One region of the Amycolatopsis sp. NPDC004747 genome, then DNA from elsewhere that is predicted to be linked to it. Evidence: predicted binding sites of a transcription regulator. Region 1 holds the regulator's gene; the other holds the start of a gene.
The links. The regulator HspR, encoded in region 1, represses chaperone genes until heat shock. The targets are predictions, from matches to a motif close to ANNTTGAGTNNNNNNNACTCAANNT.
Positions count from the first base shown of each region.

Region 2: a site for HspR is predicted at 3,573-3,597, ahead of lon (endopeptidase La). Genes of this name have one in related genera too.

Region 1 covers NZ_JBSGBQ010000006.1:332,782-338,709, forward strand. The annotation lists gene dnaK (molecular chaperone DnaK) at 1-5, shown strand, start outside; gene grpE (nucleotide exchange factor GrpE) at 2-700, shown strand; gene dnaJ (molecular chaperone DnaJ) at 731-1,906, shown strand; gene ACWEGE_RS12680 (heat shock protein transcriptional repressor HspR) at 1,912-2,337, shown strand; gene ACWEGE_RS12685 (DUF305 domain-containing protein) at 2,424-2,948, opposite strand; gene ACWEGE_RS12690 (lytic polysaccharide monooxygenase) at 2,945-3,700, opposite strand; gene ACWEGE_RS12695 (dienelactone hydrolase family protein) at 3,848-4,564, opposite strand; gene ACWEGE_RS12700 (globin domain-containing protein) at 4,639-5,742, opposite strand.
Region 2 covers NZ_JBSGBQ010000002.1:203,367-209,294, reverse strand. The annotation lists gene ACWEGE_RS03325 (class I SAM-dependent methyltransferase) at 263-1,093, shown strand; gene lon (endopeptidase La) at 1,156-3,558, opposite strand; gene ACWEGE_RS03315 (SAM-dependent methyltransferase) at 3,659-4,504, opposite strand; gene ACWEGE_RS03310 (SAM-dependent methyltransferase) at 4,558-5,412, opposite strand; gene ACWEGE_RS03305 (GNAT family N-acetyltransferase) at 5,484-5,928, opposite strand, start outside.

The DNA of each region.
Region 1 (5,928 bases):
AGTGACCCACAGCTACGACGAATCCGAGAACCAGGGCCGAGGCCCCGAGGAGCCGGTGGTCGTGCGGGACCGTCGTCGGGTGGACCCCCAGACCGGGCAGGTCCGCCCGCCCGGTCCGGCCCACGCGGCGCCGGACCCCGACGAGGCGCCCGTGGAGCACGCGGGCCCCTCGCTGGGTGAGTCCATTGTGGACGAGTCGGTGGCGGTCGTCTCCGACGTGGAGAAGGAGCTGGCCGAGCGCACCGCCGACCTCCAGCGCCTGCAGGCGGAGTACGCCAACTACCGCAAGCGGGTCGAGCGCGACCGCGAGGCGGTCGTGATCGGCGCGAAGGCGACCGTGGTCAACGACCTGCTGCCGCTGCTCGACGACCTCGAGCGGGCCGAGCAGCACGGCGACCTCACCGGTGCGTTCAAGGCCGTCGGCGACAAGCTGATCAGCGGCCTGCAGCGCGCGGGCCTGGAGTCGTTCGGCACCGAGGGCGAGGCCTTCGACCCGAGCGTGCACGAGGCCGTGCAGCACAACACCTCGCCGGACGTGGCGGGCCCGACGGTCACCGTGGTCATGCGCCGCGGGTACCGCTTCGGGGACCGCGTACTGCGGGCGGCGCTGGTCGGCGTGACCGACCACGAGCCCGGCGCGGCCCCGTCCGCCAGTGGCGAGCTGCCACTCGGCGGCGGAGCCGATGAGCAGCAGCAGTAGGAGAAACCCAGTGGGAGGAGGAGACGCCCGATGAGTGCACGGGAATGGATCGGTAAGGACTTCTACCGTGAGCTGGGCGTCTCCTCCGACGCCACCGCGGACGAAATCAAGAAGGCCTACCGGAAGCTGGCCAAGGAGAACCACCCGGACGCGAACGCCGGCAACGCGCAGGCGGAGCAGAAGTTCAAGGCGGTCTCCGAGGCCTACGGCGTGCTCTCCGACGCGAGCAAGCGCAAGGAGTACGACGAGGCGCGGCGGCTGTTCGGCGGCGGGGGCGGCTTCAACTTCCCCGGTGGCGGCGGTGGCGGCAGCTTCGACATGGGCGACATCTTCGGCCAGGCCGGCGCCGGCGCGGGTCAGCAGGGCGGCTTCGGCGGCCTCGGTGACATCCTCGGCGGGATCTTCGGCCGCGGCCGGTCGTCGGCGGGCGCGACGGCGAACCGGCCGCAGCGCGGTGCCGACGTCGAGACGGACGTCCGGATCGACTTCGTCGAGGCGGTCAAGGGCGCGACCCTGCCGCTGCGGCTGTCGAGCCCGGCGACCTGCGCGACCTGCAACGGCAACGGGGCCCGGCCGGGCACCTCGCCGCGGACCTGCCCGACCTGTTCCGGTTCGGGGCTGGTCAGCCGCAGCCAGGGCGCGTTCGCGTTCTCGGAGCCGTGTCGCGACTGCCGCGGCCGCGGGACGATCATCGACGACCCGTGCCCCGAGTGCGGCGGTGAAGGCATCAGCACGCGCACCCGCACGCTGACCGTCCGGATCCCGCCGGGCGTCGACGACGACCAGCGCATCCGGCTGGCCGGCCAGGGCGAGCCGGGCCGGGGCGGGGCGCAGGCGGGCGACCTGTACGTCCGCGTGCACGTGGCTCCGCACGCGCTGTTCGGGCGCAAGGGGCTCGACCTGACGATCACCGTGCCGGTGGACTTCACGGAGCTGACGCTCGGCACCACGATCACGGTGCCGACGCTGGAAGGCAAGGTCTCGCTCAAGGTGCCGCCGGGCACCGCGAGCGGACGCGTGCTGCGCGTGCGTGGCAAGGGCATCGCCAAGCGCGACGGTTCGCAAGGTGACCTGCTCGTCACCCTCCAGGCGGCGATTCCCGCCAAACTGGACGACAAGGCGCGCGAGGCACTGGAGGCGTACGCCGAGGCGATGGCCGGGCACGACCCCCGGCCCGAGATCACCGAGCTGCTGCAAGGTAGGTGAGAGTGGTGTTCGGCGGGATTCCCCAGGACGGGGATGAGGAGACCCCGGTGTTCGTCATCTCGGTGGCGGCCCAGCTCGCCGGGATGCACGCGCAGACGCTGCGCACGTACGACCGGCAGGGCCTGGTCTCACCGGGGCGCACCCCCGGCGGCGGGCGGCGCTACTCGATGCGGGACATCGCGCTGCTGCGCGAGGTCCAGCGCCTGTCGCAGGAGGACGGTGTCAACCTGGCCGGCATCAAGCGCATCATCGAGCTGGAGAACCAGGTCGACGCGCTGCGGGCCCGGATCACCGAGCTGACCGAAGAACTGGCCGCGGCGTACGTGGCCGCGGAACAGGCGACGGCGGCGGCCCACGCGTCCTACCGCCGGGACCTGGTGCCGCTCAACCAGCAGACGGCGATGGTGGTCTGGCGGCCCAAGCGCCGCTGACGAACTGAACGACGAGGGCCTCCCCGGATGGACCGGGGAGGCCCTCGTGCGTGAGCAGCCCCTCCCGGCCGCTCACCGCCGCGGGATCACGCCTTGACGTTCAGCAGCTGCTTGACCTCGGCGGTCCGGGACTCGATCACCCGCCGCGCCAGGTCCCGCGCCTGGGCGTTCACCCCGCCGCCGGTTCCGTTCTCCGTCCGGGCCAGCTCGACCGCGCCCTGCTGCTGGCCCGTCAGGACGTCCAGGAACTTGCGGGTGAACTCGCCGTCCGAGGCGGTCCGCAACGCTCCCACCAGGTCCGGTGAAGTCATCTTCATGCCGCCGTGGCCGGCGTGCGCCTGCGGGGCCACGGTCTCCGGCTCGTTCCACTCGCGGAGCCAGCGCCGCATGTCGTCGACCTCGGTCTGCTGAGTCACCTCGATCGCCGCCGCCAGCTCCTTCAGTGCCGCCGGGACCGGGCGGGCCGAAGCCAGCCGGACGATCTCGATCCCTTGCTGGTTCTGGGGAATCAGCATCTGCAGGAACATCACGTCGGCCGCGTTGTGTTGCGGAGGGGCCGTCGTCGCGCAGCCGGTCAGGAGCAGCGCGACGACGGCCAGGACCACTCTCACTGGCGCTGCCAGAGCGCCGGGGTGTTCGGCGGCTCCCAGCCCGCGATCGCCGTGTGCGGCTGGATGCAGCGGTAGCTCGCGCCGCCGTACGTCACGACGTCGCCCACCTTGTACGCCGTGCCCGCCGCCCAGGTGCCACCCGTGGGCGGGGTGGTGGTCGTCGTGGTGGGCGGCGGGGTCGTCGTGGTCGGGGTCGTCGTGGTCGTGGTGGGCGGCGGGGTGGTGCCGCCCCCGCCGACCTGGAGGTCGACGCAGCTGTAGAAGGCGTTGGCCGTGTCCGAGATGTTCCAGATGGCCAGCACCTTGATCCGGCCCGAATAGCCGGCCAGGTTCACCGTGTGCGACAGCGTCGACGGCGGCTGCTGGTTGTTGCCGTTGAACACCGCGACGCGCGTGTTGCCGACGTAGTACTCGTAGTTCGACGTCGCGTGCCGGGCGGTGAACACCCAGTTGAACGTCACCGTGCTGCCCACCGACTTGGCCGGCCACGGCTTCGACTCGTCGGCCAGCTCGGCGAACTGCGACAGGCCGGCGTTGCAGCTGCGCAGCCCCTTCGGGCCTTCGACGCTCTGCGGTTCGTAGACGATCTGCCCGCAGTTGGGGACCTTCCCGGCCGCGCAGTTGGCCTGCCGGCTGGGCGGGTCGGACACGTAACCGTGTGCGCTCGCGGAGGTGGCGGGGAGGACGACGACCAGCACCGGCGCGAGCAGGGCGCCGGCCGCGGCCGCGAAGAGCTTTCTTTTCCAGGTCATTTCGGCTCCTCGAAGGGGAACAGCGTTGTTCCGGCAGGGGAGGACGAGCGCGCACATCCGGGGGAGATGTGGTCTAGACCATAAGGCGATTCGGGCACAACGGTCAACGAACTACCGCCGTTCGACGGTTTCGCTGCTCTGATCGGCTCAGTGCGAAGGTCGGGACGGCTGCTGCAGGTGTTCGCCGAAGAAGGACGTCACTCGGCGCCACGCGTCTTCGGCCGATTCGTGGTGGTAGGTGAAGCCGACCACCTTGAGCAGCAGGTTCACCGGGGCCGCCGTGTCGATCTTGTTGGCGAACCCGTGGCTGGCGTCCGGGTACTCCTTGACGTCGTGCGGGATGCCGCGCTCGGTCAGCGCCGTCTCGAGCTTCGCCGCCGCGCCGCGCAGCCCGAAGTCCTTCTTGCCGAAGCTGGCGACGATCGGGCAGGCGTCGTCGAGCACCGACAGGTTCTTCGGCAGCTGCCCGTAGTACGGCGCGGACGCCTCGAACCCGCGTGCCGCCGCGACGAGCGCGAAGCCGCCGCCCAGGCAGAACCCGGCGATGCCGATCCGGCCCGAACAGTCCTCGCGCCCGGCCAGGAGCGTGCGGGCCGCCTCGATGTCGTCGAAGGAGCGGCCGCGGCGGGCGAACATGTCCGAAAACACCCGGCGCACGCAGCGGCGCATGCCCCCGCGCGAATACAGGTCGGGGCTGAGCGCGAGGTAGCCCTCGCGGGCGAAGCGGTCGGTGATGTTCTTCGTGTCCTGGCTCAGCCCGAACGCGTCGTGGATGAGCACCACGCCCGGGTGGGGGCCCGTTCCGGCGGGCTCCGCCAGGTATCCGCCGATGGTGCCGTCCGAAACCGGAATAGTCATCTCCATATCGGCGAAGATAGCGAGAAACCACCGGTCCGGTGCGGGAGGCTGAGAGTTCCTCAGCGCATTCCGGACAAACCTCAGTCCAGGGTGAAGGGGTCGTAGGATATTCGTTCCAAATCGATCCCCCTGGCCAGCAGCTTGGCGACGGTCGCCTGGATCATCGGCGGCGAACCGGAAACGAGCACTTCGTGGTTCCGCCACGTGTCGCGCTGGGTGACGGCGTGGGCGAGCGTGCCGCGGTCGCCGCCGGCCAGCGCGCCCTCTTCGGTGACCGGGGTGACCGTCAGCCACTTCGACGTCGTGGCCAGCCGGCGCAGCTCCTCCAGCGCGTACAGGTCCTCCGGCCGACGTCCGCCGAAGAACAGGTGCACCGGCGGGTTGCGCTTCCAGCGGGACAGGTCGTCGAGGATCGCCAGCAGCGGCGTGATCCCGGTGCCGCCGCCGATCATCAGCAGCCGCCGCTTCGTGGACGTCGGGCGCACGTTCAGCACGCCCATCGACGGCCCGAGGCGCCAGACGTCACCCGGCTTGGTGTGGTTGACGATGCTCCCGCTGACCCAGCCGCCGGGCACCGCGCGCACGTGGAAGGTGAGCTGGCCGTCGCCGCGCGGCGCGTTGGCCGGGGAGAGGTACCGCCAGAACCGCGGCCGCTGCGGCACCTCCACGCTGACGTACCCGCCGGCGCGGTAGGGCAGGAGGCCTTCGGTGCGCACCTTCACCAGCGCGACGTCGCGGCTGAGTTTCCGGTGTTCGAGCACGGTCGCCGACCACGACGCCGGCCCCGTCTCCGCCTGGGCGGCTTCGCGCATCGTCTTGGCGATGAGCCCGTAGGCCGAGGTCCACGCCGATTCCACCTCGGCGGTCCACTTCTCCTTGAGAAATCGTTTCAACGCGGCGATCAGCGCGACGCCGACCGCGTCGTAGTGGCGCGAGACGACGGCGAACTTCCGGTGGTCGCGGCCCAGTTGCCCCAGGAAGGTGACCAGCTCGTCGGGCCGGTCGACCATCTGCACCACGTACACCAGCGCGCGCAGCAGCCTGCTCCGCTGCGTCGTCATGGTCACCGGGAACAGATCCCGGCAATCGGGGGCGACCACGAACAACGCACCGTAGAAGTACTGCGCCAGCTCATCTGCTTTCGATTCGACCTCCGCAAAACTTTCACGAATCAACCGGGCCATCTCTCGACCTTCCACAGCCGAAACGGGAAGCGTCTCGGGCATGGTGGAGATCTTCACGGATTCAGCACTCATCGGGAACGGTAATCTCCAGTCGTGCCAAGGCTTCTGCGCCGTGCATGCGGCGTCGCTGTGGCGGTGCCGCCCCCGAGGGTTCCCGACTGTAGGCGAATTCCCGTGCAGATGCGC
Region 2 (5,928 bases), on a different contig from region 1:
TATTTCTGGCGCCGGAAAATTACCTGACCAGCGGTGAGTGTCGAAATCCGACCTGCTGGTCGGCTATGTGTCGGATGGGCGAAATCGGCGTGTTATCCCGGCAAATCCGCACGTCGGGGGACTTGGCTCGCCGATTCGGGGGAATCGGGACTGCTTCCTTCGTCCGGTTTCTCGAAATACCGGTAACGCATTTCTTGAGCGACTCGACGCCAGCCTGGGGCACAGGGGCTGCCGGGGTTCCACCGAGTCGTTGGAGGAGCACATGGCCATTTCCGCAACGTTGCGACCCGTCCGTGAGGAGCTGGTCCGGGTGCAGTACGCCGAACCCGCGCTCGTGGCCGGCTACGCGAACGACCACGCCGGATGGGGACCCACCGCTCGGTACCACCATTCGCGGCGCTACGCCATCGACCAGGTCCTGGCCGGCTGCTCCGGCGGCGACCTGCTCGACGTCGGCTGCGGGCCGGGGATGATGGTGCGGCACCTGCTCGACACGCGGTCCGGTGACTTCCGGATCACCGCCTGCGACCAGTCGCCCGCGATGGTCGATGCCGTTGCGGCGCGGGCCGAGGGCAAAGTGCGGCTGGCCGTCGGGGACATCCAGGAGATGCCGTTCGCCGACCGTGAGTTCGACGTCGTCCTCGCGATGGGTGTCCTCGAATACACCGACGCGGCGCCGGCCCTGCACGAAGTCGCCCGGGTCACCCGGCCCGGCGGGCTCGTCGTGACGACCATGCTGAACCCGCGGAGCCCGTACCGGCTCTTCGAATGGGGCGTCTTCTGGCCCGCCCGCCGCACGCTCGGCGCGCTGGAACGCGTCGTCGGCGTCCCGCCGTCGAGACGGCACGGTGCCCGCCGCACCGGGATCGTCGCGCTGACCCCGCGGCGCCTGCGGGAGCTGCTGTGGCGGGCCGGCCTGCAGCCGGGCGAGAGCATCGCCTACGACGTGACCGCGTCGGTCCCGCCGATCGACCGGCTGGTGCGCCGCCGGGACCGCTCGTGGCGGGAGCGGCCGGAAACGACCATCGCACGCGGGGCGAAGCGCTGGCTGGGCACCGGCTACCTCGTCGCCGCCCGGAAGCTCGCGGCGTAGGAGAACGGCCGGTTTCCCTTGGGGGAGAGGGAAACCGGCCGTCCGGGTGGCGGCGCTCGGGGTTACGCCGCCTGGGAAACCGGCGTCGAGGCCGGGGTCAGGGCGAGGTCCAGGACCTCGCGGACGTTCGCCACCGCGTGGACGTCCAGCTGGCTCAGCACCTCGGCCGGGACGTCGTCCAGGTCCGGCTCGTTGCGCTGCGGGATGATCACCGTCTTCATCCCCGCCCGGTGGGCCGCCAGCAGCTTCTGCTTCACGCCGCCGATCGGGAGGACGCGTCCGGTCAAGGACACCTCGCCCGTCATCGCGACGTCCGCGCGGACCACGCGGCCGGAAAGCAGCGACGCCAGCGCCGTGGTCATCGTGACGCCCGCCGACGGCCCGTCCTTCGGGACCGCGCCGGCCGGCACGTGGACGTGGATGCCGCGCTTGCGCAGGTCACCGACCGGCAGCTCCAGCTCCGCGCCGTGCGAGCGGAGGTAGGACAGCGCGATCTGCACCGACTCCTTCATCACGTCGCCGAGCTGGCCGGTCAGCTGCAGCCCGGACGCGCCGGACTCCTCGTCGGCCAGCGACGCCTCGATGTACAGGACGTCACCGCCCGCGCCGGTCACCGCCAGGCCGGTCGCCACGCCCGGGGTCGCCGTGCGCTGCGTCGACGCCGGCAGCGACGACTCCGGGATGTGCCGCGGGCGCCCGAGGTAGGTCTCCAGGTCGGAGGCGTCGATCGAAAGCGGCAGCGAGACCTCGTCCAGCGCCACCTTGGTCGCGACCTTGCGCAGCACCTTGGCGATCGTCCGGTTCGCGTCGCGCACGCCCGCCTCGCGGGTGTACTCGGCGGCGATCCGGCTGAACGCCGCGTCCGTCAGCGTGACGTCCGCGGTGCCCAGGCCGGCGCGCTCCAGCTCGCGGGGGAGCAGGTGGTCGCGGGCGATGGTGACCTTCTCGTGCTCGGTGTAGCCGTCCAGCGTGACGAGCTCCATGCGGTCCAGCAGCGGGCCGGGGATGGTCTCCAGCGCGTTGGCCGTGGCCAGGAACACGACGTCGGACAGGTCCAGCTCGACCTCGAGGTAGTGGTCGCGGAACGTGTGGTTCTGCTCCGGGTCCAGCACTTCGAGCAGCGCCGCCGTCGGGTCGCCGCGGTAGTCGGCGCCGACCTTGTCGATCTCGTCGAGCAGCACGACCGGGTTCATCGAGCCGGCTTCCTTGATGGCGCGAACGATCCGGCCCGGCAGCGCGCCGACGTAGGTGCGGCGGTGACCGCGGATCTCCGCCTCGTCGCGGATGCCGCCCAGCGCCACCCGGACGAACTTGCGGCCCATGGCCTTCGCGACGGACTCACCCAGCGACGTCTTGCCGACCCCGGGAGGACCCGCGAGGGCGAGCACCGCGCCGGAACGACGGCCGCCGACCGGGCCGAGACCCGATTCCGCGCGGCGCTTGCGCACGGCCAAGTACTCGATGATGCGTTCCTTGACGTCGTCCAGACCCGCGTGGTCGGCGTCCAAAACGGCCCGCGCGGCCGCGATGTCGTAGACGTCCTCGGTGCGCTCGTTCCAGGGCAGCTCCAGGACGGTGTCCAGCCAGGTGCGGATCCAGCCGCCTTCGGGGGACTGCTCGGAAGTGCGGTCCAGCTTGTCCACTTCGGCCAGTGCGGCCTTCTTGACGGCGTCGGGCAGCTCGGCACCCTCGACGCGGGCGCGGTAGTCCGTCTCGTCGGTGGTGCCGTCGAGCTCGCCGAGCTCCTTGCGGATCGCTTCGAGCTGGCGGCGCAGCAGGAACTCCTTCTGCTGCTTCTCCATGCCCTCGGCGACGTCCTTGCGGATCGTGTCGGTCACCTCGAGCTCGGCCAGGTGCTCCTTGCTCCACTCGAGGGCCTTCTCCAGGCGCGCGCTGACGTCCAAGGCGGACAGCAGCTCGAGCTTCTGCTCGGTGGACAGGTACGGCGCGTTGCCGGACAGGTCGGCGACCGCGGAGGCGTCCTCGACCTGCTGGACGGCGTCGATCAGCTGCCAGCCGCCGCGCTGCTGGAGGATCGAAATGACGACGGCCTTGTACTCGGCCGCGAGCTTCGCGGTCTGGTCGTCCGTGGTCTCGGGGGCGTCCTCGGCGTGCACCCAGCGGGCGGCGCCGGGACCGTCGGCGATCCGGCCGACGCCCGCGCGGGCGGTGCCGCGCAGCAGGACGGCGGCCTTGCCGCCCGGCACGCGGCCGATGCGCTCGACCGTGGCGACGGTGCCGAACTCGGCGTACTCGCCGTGGACGCGCGGGACGATGAGGACCTCGGCCTTGGTCGAGCCGGTCGACCGGATGCCGGGGAAGGACGCCTGGCTCGGCGTCTTGGCCTGGGCGGACTCCACCGCGGCCCGCGTCTCGGTGTCGGTCAGGTCGAGCGGGACGACCATGCCCGGCAGCACGACGTCGTCATCGAGCGGGAGCACGGGCAGGAGGCGGGTGTCGGACATGTGCACTCCTCGGTTAGTTGAGTCTGCCTAGCTCAACTCTCCGATGGGTGTGTTTGTTTCCGATGGTGCGTTCGCCCACAGCGATCGGGGAAAGCGCAGGTCAGCGCGCCGGCCGACGGGCGACGGCGCACCAGGCGAAGGGGCGCGTCTCGGTGTCGATGGCGTTCGGCGGGGCCTCCGGGCGCCAATCCGGCAACGATGTCATCCCCGGCGGGAGCAGCGGCCAGCCGCCGAACCAGGGCAGCAGCTCCTCCGCCGAACGCAGCCACGCGGGGTTCGACGTCGCCTGGTAGGCCTCGATGAACCGGCGCACTTCGGCGGCGCGGTCCGGCGGGGCGTCGTCGCGGCACGTGCCGTGTGTCAGGGCCAGCCAGCTCCCGGGCGCGAGCTTCGCCCGGTACGCCGCCATCAGCCCCTCCGGGTCGTCCGTGGGGCCGATGAAGTGCATCACGGTGATCATCAGCAGGCAGACCGGCCGCGACCAGTCGATCAGCTCCCGGGTCACCGGATGGCCGAAGACGTCTTCCGGACGGCGGATGTCCCGCTCGACGAGCCCGGCCCAGCCGGACGCGCCTTCGCGCTCGAGGATCAGCCGCGAATGCGCCGCCGCCACCGGCTCGTAGTCGACGTAGACCACGGAAGCGCTTTCTCCGGCGGGCAGCCGGTCGCGGACGATCTCGTGCACGTTGCCCGCCGTCGGCACACCGGAGCCGAGGTCGACGAACTGGCGGATGCCGGCGTCGACCGCGGCGGAGACGACCCGGTTCATGAACGCCCGGTTCTGCCGCGAGATCGGCCGGATCAGCGGCCACACCTTCTCGACGCGCTTGCCGAACTCGCGGTCGACCGCCCAGTGGTGCGTGCCGCCGAGGTACCAGTCGTAGACGCGGGCCGCGGACGGCTTTTCGATGTCCACCCCGGCCGGCGCGATCGGCGCTCCATCCATGCCCCCGCCGCCGCCCTCAACGGAGGCACTTCGCGCCGCTGTGTTCCTCGGGCTCATCGGCCGGGCTTCTCCGCGACGGCGCACCAGGCGAACGGCCTTGCCTCCGCCTCCAGCGCGTTGATCTTCCGGTCCGGTCGCCAGTCCGGCAGGTGCACGATGCCCGGCTCGAGGATCGGCCAGTCGCCGAACAGCGGCTCGATCTCCTCCCGGTTGCGCAGCCACACCGGGTTGCTCGTCTTCCGGTACTGCTCGACGAACCACCGCAGCCCGTCCAGGTGCGGGCCGGAACCGTCGCCTTCGCTCATCTGCGAGATCGCCAGCCAGCTGCCCGGCGCCAGTGCGTCGCGGTAGGTCGCGAGCAGGCCGTCCGGGTCGTCGTCGGGGCCGACGAAGTGCAGCACCGCCGCCATGATCAGGCAGACCGGCTGCGAGAAGTCGATCAGCCGGCGCGTCTCTTCCGAGCGCAGCACGGACTTCGCGTTCCGCATGTCGGCCTGGACGATGCCGGCCCAGTCGGTCGCCATGCCCTCTTCGAGGATCAGCGTCGCGTGGGCGACGGCGACCGGCTCGTAGTCGACGTACACGACCTTCGCGTCGTGCTCCTCCGGCAGCTCCGCCTCGACGACCTCGTGGACGTTGCCCGCCGTCGGCACGCCCGAGCCGAGGTCGATGAACTGGCGGATCCCGGCCCGCAGCGCCGCCCGGACCACGCGGTTCATGAACTCGCGGTTCTGCTTGGACCCCGGGCGCACCAGCGGCCACTGCTGCTCCATGCGCCTGCCGAACTCGCGGTCCACGGCCCAGTTCTGGGTACCGCCCAGGTACCAGTCGTAGATCCGGGCCGCGGACGGCTTCTCGGTGTCGACTCCTTCGGGCGCTCTCGGCGCGGAATCCCGCTGGTCGGTCACTTCAGGCTCCCCTCGCTGGCGGCGAGGACAAGCCTATAAGCCCCGGGGAACCCGGGTAATCCTCCAGTAGTTCACCGAACAGCCGGTCGACGCTGCCAGTACGTCCACAGCGGCCGGTAGCCCTGCGCGTACCAGAACGGCGTCGACAGCGGGTTCGCCGCCGCGTGGTGCAGCAGCACGACGTCGGCGCCTTCCTCGTCGAGGACGTGGTGGGCGTGCGTCGCCAGCGCGGTGCCGACGCCGGAGGACCGCGCCGCCTCCGCCACGGCCAGTGACGACAGGTAACCCACGCGGGAAGCGGCGACGCGGCCGCTGATCCAGCCCGTCTCGCCGGGGTGCTGGACGCTCACCATGCCGAGCGGACGGCCGTACAGCTCGGCGATCCACAACGGCGGCTCCGGCCGCTTCAGCTGCTCGGCGAGGTCCTTGGCCAGGATCTCCTCGACGCCGGTGCGCCAGTTCACCGTGCCGTACTGGGCGTCGTAGGAGTGCAGCTCCATGCCGAGCGCCACCGCG